Selenomonas sputigena: one gene and its partner. The protein of the gene in region 1 interacts with the protein of each later gene in a pairwise test. Links are inferred from orthologs where the notes say so. Each region holds a gene or a part of one and is shown in the gene's direction. Other genes may lie near its edges.

Region 1 (4,684 bases):
TGACGATCGCTCTTTTGATCGTGATTTACGGAAAGAAGCTCCACACGACGGACGAGCTGCGCGAGAAGGTCATGCAGCTCGATGAGAAGAGTCAGATCGTCGAGCCGCGTCTCTTGAAGAAGTGCCTGTTCGCGCTCGCTATTACGATCAGCCTCTTCGTGTTGCACGGACAGCTCCACCTCGACACGGCGACCGCCGCCATGACAGGCGCAGGCCTCCTGCTCCTCATCAGTTTCCCACAGAAGGAGGCGATGATCGCGAAGGTCTTGTCGAAGGTCGAATGGCTCGCCATCTTCTTCTTCGCCGGTCTCTTCATCCTCGTCGGCGCACTCGTCGAGACGGGCGTCATCAAGATGCTCGCAGAAGAGGCGATCAAGATCACGAACGGCGATCTCACGGCGACCTCGATGCTCATTCTTTGGATGAGTGCCTACGCTTCGGCGTTCATCGACAACATCCCGTTCGTCGCGACGCTCATTCCGCTGATTCAGGATATGGGGCAGATGGGCATGACGAATCTCGATCCCGTATGGTGGTCTCTCGCCCTGGGCGCCTGCCTCGGCGGCAACGGCACCTTGATCGGCGCCTCGGCGAACGTCGTCGTCGCTTCGATGGCGGCGCAACGCGGCAAGCCGATCTCCTTCATCAGCTTCATGAAGATCGCGCTGCCGATGATGACGCTCTCGATTGCGATTTCGAGCGTCTACATCTGGCTCAGGTATTTGTAAACCGTAAGTTTTTTGGGGCGCACGGGGAGACCCGCACGCCCCTCTTTCTCTAGGAGGACTTTGTTGTATGGAGAGATATGCTCCGCAGGAAATCGAAAAAAAGTGGCAGGAGAAGTGGCAGAAGGATGATGTCTACAAGACGGAGATCGATCGCACGCAGCCTGAATATTATGTGCTGGAGATGTTCCCCTACCCGTCGGGCAATCTGCACATGGGTCATGTGCGCAATTATTCGATCGGCGACGTCATCGCGCGCTTCAAGAAGATGCAAGGCTGCAATGTGCTGCACCCGATGGGCTTTGACGCCTTTGGAATGCCGGCGGAGAACGCTGCGATCAAGCACGGTGTGAAGCCCGCCGACTGGACATATTCCAACATCGAGAACATGAAGCGCCAGCAGATGAGCATGGGGCTTTCCTACGATTGGAGCCGCGAGGCTGTGACCTGTCGTCCCGAGTACTACCGCTGGACGCAGTGGCTCTTTGAGCTTTTCTACAAGAAGGGGCTCGCCTACAAGAAGGAAGCGTCGGTCAACTGGTGCGATACGTGCGGCACGGTGCTCGCGAATGAGCAGGTCATCGACGGTAAATGCTGGCGCTGCGACTCCGAGGTGCACAAGAAGGATCTCTCACAGTGGTTCTTGAAGATCACGGACTATGCGGACGAACTTCTCGCCGATCTCGACAAGCTCAAGGGCTGGCCCGAGCGCGTCAAGACGATGCAGGAGAATTGGATCGGCCGCTCCGAGGGCTTGGAATTTGACATCGACGTGCCCGCGCTCGGCGAGAAGATCGCCGTCTACACGACGCGTGCCGATACGGCGTACGGCGTGACCTTCGTGGCGCTCGCGGCGGAGCACCCTCTGATGGAGAAGATCCTCGCGGATAATCCGAAGGCGGAGGAGCTTCGCGCCTTCGCCGACAAGGTCAAGGCGCAGTCGGAGCTTGAGCGCACGTCGGGCGAGTCGGAAAAAGAGGGCATGTTCACGGGGCTTTACGCCGTCAATCCCTTCAACGGCAGGAAGGTTGAGCTTTGGATCACGAACTACGTCCTCGCCGAGTACGGCACGGGCGCCGTCATGGGCGTGCCGTCGGAGGATCAGCGCGACTGGATGTTTGCGAAGAAGTACGACCTGCCGATCATCGTCACCCTGCGCCCGAAGGATCGTGAGCTAAAGCTTGAAGAAATGACGGAAGCCTATACGGACAAGGACGGCATCCTCGTGAATTCGGCGGAGTTCGACGGCATGGAGATGCACGAGGCGCTCGTGGCAATTGTAGAAAAGGCGGTCAAGGAGGGCTTCGGCAGGCGCAAGGTCAATTATCGCCTGCGCGATTGGCTCATCTCACGCCAGCGCTACTGGGGTGCGCCGATTCCCGTCATCTACTGTGACAAATGCGGCGAGCAGCTCGTTCCCGAAGAGGAATTGCCCGTCAAGCTGCCCGAGGATGTGAACTTCGAGCAAGGCGCCGTTTCCCCTTTGGCGCAGAGCGAATCCTTCGTGCACTGCACATGCCCGAAATGCGGCGGTCCAGCAAGGCGCGAGACGGACACGATGGACACCTTTATCTGCTCGTCGTGGTACTACATGCGCTACACCGATCCGCACAACACGCACAAGCCGTTTGCGGCGGACAAGGTGAACTACTGGGCGCCTGTCGATCAGTATATCGGCGGTATCGAACATGCGATTTTGCATCTTCTCTATTCGCGCTTCTTCACGAAGGTACTGCGCGACGAGAAGCTTCTGGATTTCGATGAACCGTTCCAAAATCTCTTGACACAGGGCATGGTCATCAAGGACGGCGCGAAGATGTCGAAGTCGAAGGGCAACGTCGTCTCCCCCGAGGAGATCATCCAAAAGTATGGCGCCGATACGGCGCGCCTCTTCATTCTCTTCGCCGCGCCTGTCGAGCGTGACTTGGAGTGGAGCGACCAGGGCGTCGAGGGGGCATTCCGCTTTTTGAACCGTGTCTGGCGCATCGTCGCGCATTTCGAGGATGCGATCAAAGAGGGCATTGATGATTACGACCATTCGACGCTGACGGCTGAGGAGAAGTCGCTGCGCCGCACGCTGCACCAGACGATCAAGAAGGTCACGGAGGACGTCGGCGAGCGCTTTATGTTCAACACGGCGATCAGCGCCGTCATGGAACTCGTCAACGCTTTCTATGCGTTCCAGGAAAAGCCGGTTCATCCGGGACTCGTGCGTGAGCTTTCCTTTGCGCTCGTGAAGATGCTCGCGCCCTTTGCGCCGCATATCACGGAGGAGCTTTGGAGCCGCATGGAGGGCAAGGGAAGCGTGCACGATGCAAGGTGGCCGAAGTTTGACCGTGCGGCCATCGTCGAGGACGAGGTCGAGATCGTCCTGCAGATCAACGGCAAGGTGCGCGACAAGCTGACGGTGCCGGCGAATATTGAGCCGCAGGAGATGGAGAAGCTGGCGCTCGCGCAGCCAAAGGTCGTCGAACTCACGGCGGGAAAGACGGTCGTCAAGGTCATCTGCGTGCCGAAGAAGCTCGTCAACATTGTCGTCAAATGACTTTTTTGAACAATAAAGGCGTTTGCAAGTGCGCTGGGAGTGCTCCTTCCGACGCACTGCGCAGAGGGGCTGGCGCTTCGCCAAGCTCCTTTTCGCGCTTTGCCGAATGGTGGAATCATGAAAGCACTTTTTGAACAAATGATGCAGGATGGCTCGGCTCGAAAGATTGTCGAGGCCTTTTCGCGCCGCGCGGGCAAGACGCTCGTCTACGGTCTCAGCGGCTCGCAGAAGCATGCGCTCTTTGCTGCCGCCTGCGACAATGCAGAGAAGCCCATGGTCATCGTCACGCACAGCCGCGAGGCGATCGAGGCGTGGCGCGCCGATCTGACGGCGCTTCTGCCGGCACGTGAAATCCTGGAACTGCCCGAGGTCGACATGATGGCGGTGGAAGCGACGGCGAAGGGCATGGAGCGCACGGCTCTGCGCATGGGCATACTCGGCAGGCTGCTCAAGAAGAATCCTGTCATCGTGCTCGCTCACGCCGCCGCCGCTGTACAGAAGGGCGTATCGCGCCGAGATTTCGAGTGCATGAGCCTGCGCCTTGAAGTCGGTGCGACGCTCTCGCGCGAGACGCTTCTTTCGCGTCTCGTCGAGCTTGGCTACGAGGCGGCGGGCGAGGTCGACGCCCTCGGGCAGTTCAGCGCGCGCGGTGGTATCGTCGATATCTATCCGCTTAATGCGTCCTTACCTCTTCGTCTGGAATTCTTCGACGATGAGATCGATTCTTTGCGCGAGTTTGATCCGGCGACGCGGCGCTCCGTGCGCAATGTGCCTTCAGCGGTGGTACTGCCCGTCGCGACCCCTGAGGAATCCGGCGAGGATGCGACATTCCTCTCTTACTTGGAGGGCGAGGGAGCCGTCATTTTCGACGAACCCTTGCGCACGCGTGAAAGTGCACAAAAACTCGTCAAGGAGACGCCCGAGCTGAGGGCGAAGCTTTTCTCATGGGAAGAACTTGTGGCGGGCGCCGAAGGCAATGCAACCTTCTTCGCCGCTCTCATGCTGCAGAAGATTCACGGCGCGGAGCCGGACAGTCTCGTGAGCTTGGCTGTGCAGGCAGTCGCGCCCTTCCAACGACAGATGGATCTTTTGAAGAATGAGGCGCGAAACTGGCTTTCCAACAAGCAGCACGTCGTCCTTCTCGTCGGCGAGGCAGAAAAGGCTGCTTCCCTGCGCGAACTTTTTGCGAAGTCACGCATACCATCTGCCGTCGCAGCGGGCGATGAGCCTTTGAGCGACGCCTATCTGAACATCGTGGTGGGCACGCTCTCGAATGGCTTCGAATTGCCCGGAGCGCGACTCGTCGTCGTATCCGAAAAGGACGTCTTCGGCAGGCAGAAAAAGAAACTCGCGCAGAAAGCGTCGAAGGAAGAGCGCATTTCGCACTTTCGCGAGATCAACGTCGGCGATTACG
Region 2 (4,627 bases), 310 kb from region 1 along the record:
TGCAGAAGCAGAAGACGCTCTTTTCCGTCGATTATGGCGACATCGCCGTGCTTTACCGCACAAATGCGCAGTCGCGCGTCCTCGAAGAAGCCATGATGGCGGCGGGGATTCCCTATACGATGGTTGGCGGCTTGAAGTTCTACGACCGCATGGAAATCAAGGACATCATTGCCTATTTGCACGTCCTCTACAACCCGTTTGACGCCGTGAGCCTCCTGCGCATCATCAACGTACCCAAGCGCGGCATCGGCGCCTCGACGATCGCCAAGCTCACGAAGTATGCCGCCATGCGTGAAGAATCCCTCTTCGATGTCCTGTCGAGTCCCGAAGCGCTCGAAGCTATGGGATTCAAGACGCGCACGAAGAATCTGCTCGAAGCCTTCGCCGCGCTTCTCTTTGAGCTCATGGGCAAACTTGCCGCTATGCCGCTTTCTTCCTTTATCGAAGCCTTGCTTGACGATACGGGTTATATCAAGGATTTGGAGAAGCAGGATACGCCCGAGGCGCAGACGCGCATCGAGAACTTGCGCGAATTCGTCGGCGTGGCGCGAGAATTTGAAAAGACGGAAGAAGAGCCGACTTTGGAAAATTTCCTCAACCAGATCGCACTCGTCTCCGATGTCGATACGGCGAACATGGAGGACGACCGCGTGACGCTCATGACGCTTCATTCGGCAAAGGGCTTGGAGTTCCCCGTCGTCTTTCTCGTGGGCATGGAGGAGGGAATCTTTCCCCATGCACGCACGCTGCTTGAGCCGAGCGAAATCGAGGAAGAACGCCGCACCTGCTATGTCGGCATCACGCGCGCTGAACGCAAGCTCTACTTGAGCTACGCGCGCTATCGGACGCTTTACGGCAAGGGAAATGTCTATCCGCCGTCGAGATTCCTCGCGGAAATTCCCGAAACGTATTTGGAAAAGGCAAAGGCACAGGCTTTCGGGCGGAGCGCGTTTTTAGAGTCGAGGGGCATGGGGAGGCCGCAGTCCGCCTTTGAGATTCTGCAAAGCTTGCAGCGGACGACAGCTTCTTCTGCATCGCCTTCGCCTGTACCTTCTTCCCCTCGAGAGGTGCGTTCTGCCGCGTCCGCCGCAATTCGCCCGAGCATGGAAGTGGCATGGCGTGCGGGCGACAAGGCTCGCCACGGCAAGTGGGGCGTCGGCACAGTCGTCTCGGTCAAGGGGGAAGGCGAAGAAGTCGAGCTGAAGATCGCCTTCCCGCAAATCGGCATCAAGGGGCTCATGCAGAAGTATGCTCCCATCGAGAAAGTCTGAGGTTCGTATGGATATTCAAGAAGTCAAAAAAGAGCTTGCACAGCTGCGGCGCACGATACGTCACCACAATGTGCGCTACTACAACGACGACAATCCCGAAATCAGCGATTATGAATACGATCAGCTTATGCTGCGGCTCAAGGCGCTGGAAAGGGAATACCCCGAGCTTATCACGGAAAACTCGCCGACGCAGAAGGTCGGCGGTACGGCGAAGCGCACGGCAGGCACGCTCGTGCGCCACGACGTGCCGATGCTTTCGTTGCAGGATGTATTCTCTCGCGAGGAGATAGAAGCTTTCGTGCGCGATATAGAGGCGCGCATGGAAAATCCTGTGTTCGTCGTCGAAGAAAAGATCGACGGACTTTCGCTTGCCCTGCGCTATGAAAACGGGATGCTGAGCCGTGCCATCACGCGCGGCGACGGCGTCGTACAGGGCGAGGACGTCACGGAAAATGCCAAGGTCATCAAAGATGTCGTGCAGAAACTCAAAGAGCCGCTGCCTTACTTCGAGGTGCGCGGCGAAGTCTACATGACGAAGGCGGCATTTGAGGCGGTCAACGAGAGGCGTCAGCTTCTCGGGCTAAAGCTTTTTGCCAATCCGCGCAACTGTGCGGCGGGCACTCTGCGCCAACTCGACAGCCGCATCACGAAGGAGAGGGGGCTGTCCCTCTTCGTGTTCAATCTGCAGGCGGTGCGCGGCAAGGAGTTCCAAACGCATGTCGAAGCCTACGACTTCATGAAACGGCAGGGCATCAAGGTCATTCATGCCTATCACGTCTGCCGTACGGCAGAGGAGGTCTGGGATGCCATCGAGCAGATCGGCGCCTCGCGCGGCGATCTGCCCTACGACATCGACGGCGCTGTCGTCAAACTCAATGATTTTTCGCAAAGGGAGAGCCTCGGCGCGACTTCCAAGGCGCCGCGCTGGGCGATCGCCTATAAATACCCGCCCGAGGAAAAGGAAAGCGTCGTGCGCAGCATCACGCTTTCTGTCGGCCGGACGGGGCGCATCACACCGACGGCGACGTTCGATCCCATCCGTCTTTGCGGTACGACGGTCGAGCGCGCGACGCTGCACAATCAGGATTTCATCGACGATCTCGATGTGCGCGTAGGCGATACCGTCGTCGTCTACAAGTCGGGAGAGATCATTCCGAAGATCAAGGCGGTCGTAAAAGAAAAGCGTCCCGAGGGAACAGAGCCGTTCAAGATCGGCGATCGCTGCCCCGTCTGCGGTGCAAAGGCTGAGAGAGAGGCGGATTCCGCCGACGTCAAGTGCATCAATCAGGCATGTCCGGCGCAGGTGGAGAGCCACATCCTGAATTTTGTGAGCCGCGACGCTATGGACATCAAGGGTTTGGGCGAAAAGAACATCGCCGCCTTGATTGAAAAAGGTTTCCTTCACACGATCGTCGACATCTTCCGCTTGAAGGAGCATCGGGAAGAGCTGATTGCCCAAGGCGTTGTCGGCAAGGAAAAAAACACGGACAAATTGCTTTCGGCAATCGAAGAAGCAAAGAAGAACGAACCGCAGCGTCTTTTGACGGGACTCGGTATCCACGGTATCGGCAAGGCGGCAGCTGCCGCTCTCATGCAACATTTCAAGACCTTGGAGGCTTTAGAAAATGCGTCCGATGAAGCGATTCTCGCGGTGCGTGATATGGGCGAAACGAGCGTCGCCGCCATCCGTTCGTATTTCCAAAACGAAGGCAATGCAAAGATTTGCCGCGAACTGCAGCAGCTCGGCGTCGCGACGGCAGCACAAGAGCGTACGGCACAGGGCGACGAACTGGCCGATATGAGCTTCGTCGTCACGGGCACGCTGCATCATTTCGGGCGCAGGGAAATCACGGAGCTGATCGAGCAGCACGGCGGACGCGTGACAAGTTCCGTGTCCAAGAAGACGGACTGCCTCGTCGCGGGAGAAAACGCCGGCAGCAAGCTGCAAAAGGCGGAGCAACTGGGCGTCCGAATCTTGACGGAGGAGGAGCTTCTGCAGTTGATTGACCATATTTGACATCGCATATTGAAAACACTGGAACAATCGTGTCAGGCTATGCTATAATTGTTTGTTAGTACGAGGTCGAGCGAATGAATCCCAAGCGGAATTTGTTCAAGCTTGACGTAATCTCTGATGGGGGTAGGTTCTTTTGAAATACATGACAGGAAATGAATTGCGCGAAGCGTATTTGCAGTTCTTTGCGGAGAAAAAGGGGCATCTGCGGTTGCCGAGCGCTTCGCTCATCCCTGCAAACGATCCAACGCTCTTGATGATCGGCGCGGGCATGGCGCCGTTCAAACCGTTCTTTACGGGCAAGATGAAACCGCCGCGCACGCGCATCACGACGAGCCAGCGCTGTGTACGTACGGGAGATATTGAGAACGTCGGGCGCACGGCACGTCATCAGACGTATTTTGAAATGCTCGGCAACTTCTCTTTTGGAGACTATTTCAAAAAAGAGGCGATTCCTTGGGCGTGGGAGTTCCTGACGGATGTCTTGGATTTGCCGAAGGAAAAGCTTTGGGTCACGGTCTATCCGAAGGACGATGAAGCAGCCGCCATCTGGCGTGAGCAGCCCGGCTTCCCGCAGGATCATATCGTGAAACTCGATGACAACTTCTGGGAGATCGGCCCCGGCCCTTGCGGTCCTGATTCGGAAATCTACATCGACCTTGGTGAAGAGCGCGGTTGCGGCAGCCCAGACTGTGCTGTCGGCTGTGATTGTGACCGCTACCTCGAAATCTGGAATCTCGTCTTTACGCAGTTCGACCGCACGGAAGACGGTCAGTACAATCCGCTTGAGCACAAGAATATTGATACGGGATGCGGTCTTGAGCGATTGGCTTCCGTGCTGCAGAATAAGAAGACGAACTTCGAGACGGATTTGCTCTTTCCCATCATCGAATACGCCTCGAAAGTATCCGGTGTCGTTTATGGCGAAAATGCGGAGAAGGACGTCTCGCTCAAGGTCATCGCTGACCATGCGCGCAGCATGGCAATCATGATCATGGACGGCATCCTGCCTTCAAACGAGGGACGCGGCTATGTTCTGCGCCGCATCTTGCGTCGTGCTGTGCGCCATGGGCGCATCCTCGGCATTCATGACAAGTTCTTGGAAGGCGCGATTGATGCCGTTGCCGAAATCTACAAGGGTGCAGCGGACTTTGAAGAGCTTGCTGAGAAGAAAGAATACATCAAGAAAGTTATCAGCATTGAGGAGGATCGCTTCGCGGCGACACTCGCACAGGGCATGGAACTCTTGAACGGTCACATCGAGGACTTGAAGCGAGAAGGCAAAAAGGTGCTTCCTGGTGAAATTGGCTTCAAACTCTACGATACGTACGGTTTCCCATGG

Evidence for each region.
Region 2: the proteins of leuS (region 1) and ligA interact in binary tests that used the Escherichia coli proteins (3 or more experiments, as listed by UniProt). The link is inferred for Selenomonas sputigena from one-to-one orthologs.

Annotation. Positions count from the first base shown.
Region 1 is NZ_CP110383.1:1,288,941-1,293,624, reverse strand. Bases 479-3,532 are described here. They hold leuS (leucine--tRNA ligase), read left to right. Parts: upstream 479-795; coding sequence 796-3,270; downstream 3,271-3,532. Other genes in these bases: mfd (transcription-repair coupling factor), read left to right, coding at 3,388-3,532; OL236_RS06275 (SLC13 family permease), read left to right, coding at 479-728. In the rest of the region: more of OL236_RS06275, read left to right, coding at 1-478; more of mfd, read left to right, coding at 3,533-4,684.
Region 2 is NZ_CP110383.1:980,543-985,169, forward strand. What follows is about bases 787-3,783. They hold ligA (NAD-dependent DNA ligase LigA), read left to right. Parts: upstream 787-1,278; coding sequence 1,279-3,288; downstream 3,289-3,783. Other genes in these bases: pcrA (DNA helicase PcrA), read left to right, coding at 787-1,271; alaS (alanine--tRNA ligase), read left to right, coding at 3,422-3,783. Outside these bases: more of pcrA, read left to right, coding at 1-786; more of alaS, read left to right, coding at 3,784-4,627. UniProt on the Escherichia coli protein: DNA ligase that catalyzes the formation of phosphodiester linkages between 5'-phosphoryl and 3'-hydroxyl groups in double-stranded DNA using NAD as a coenzyme and as the energy source for the reaction.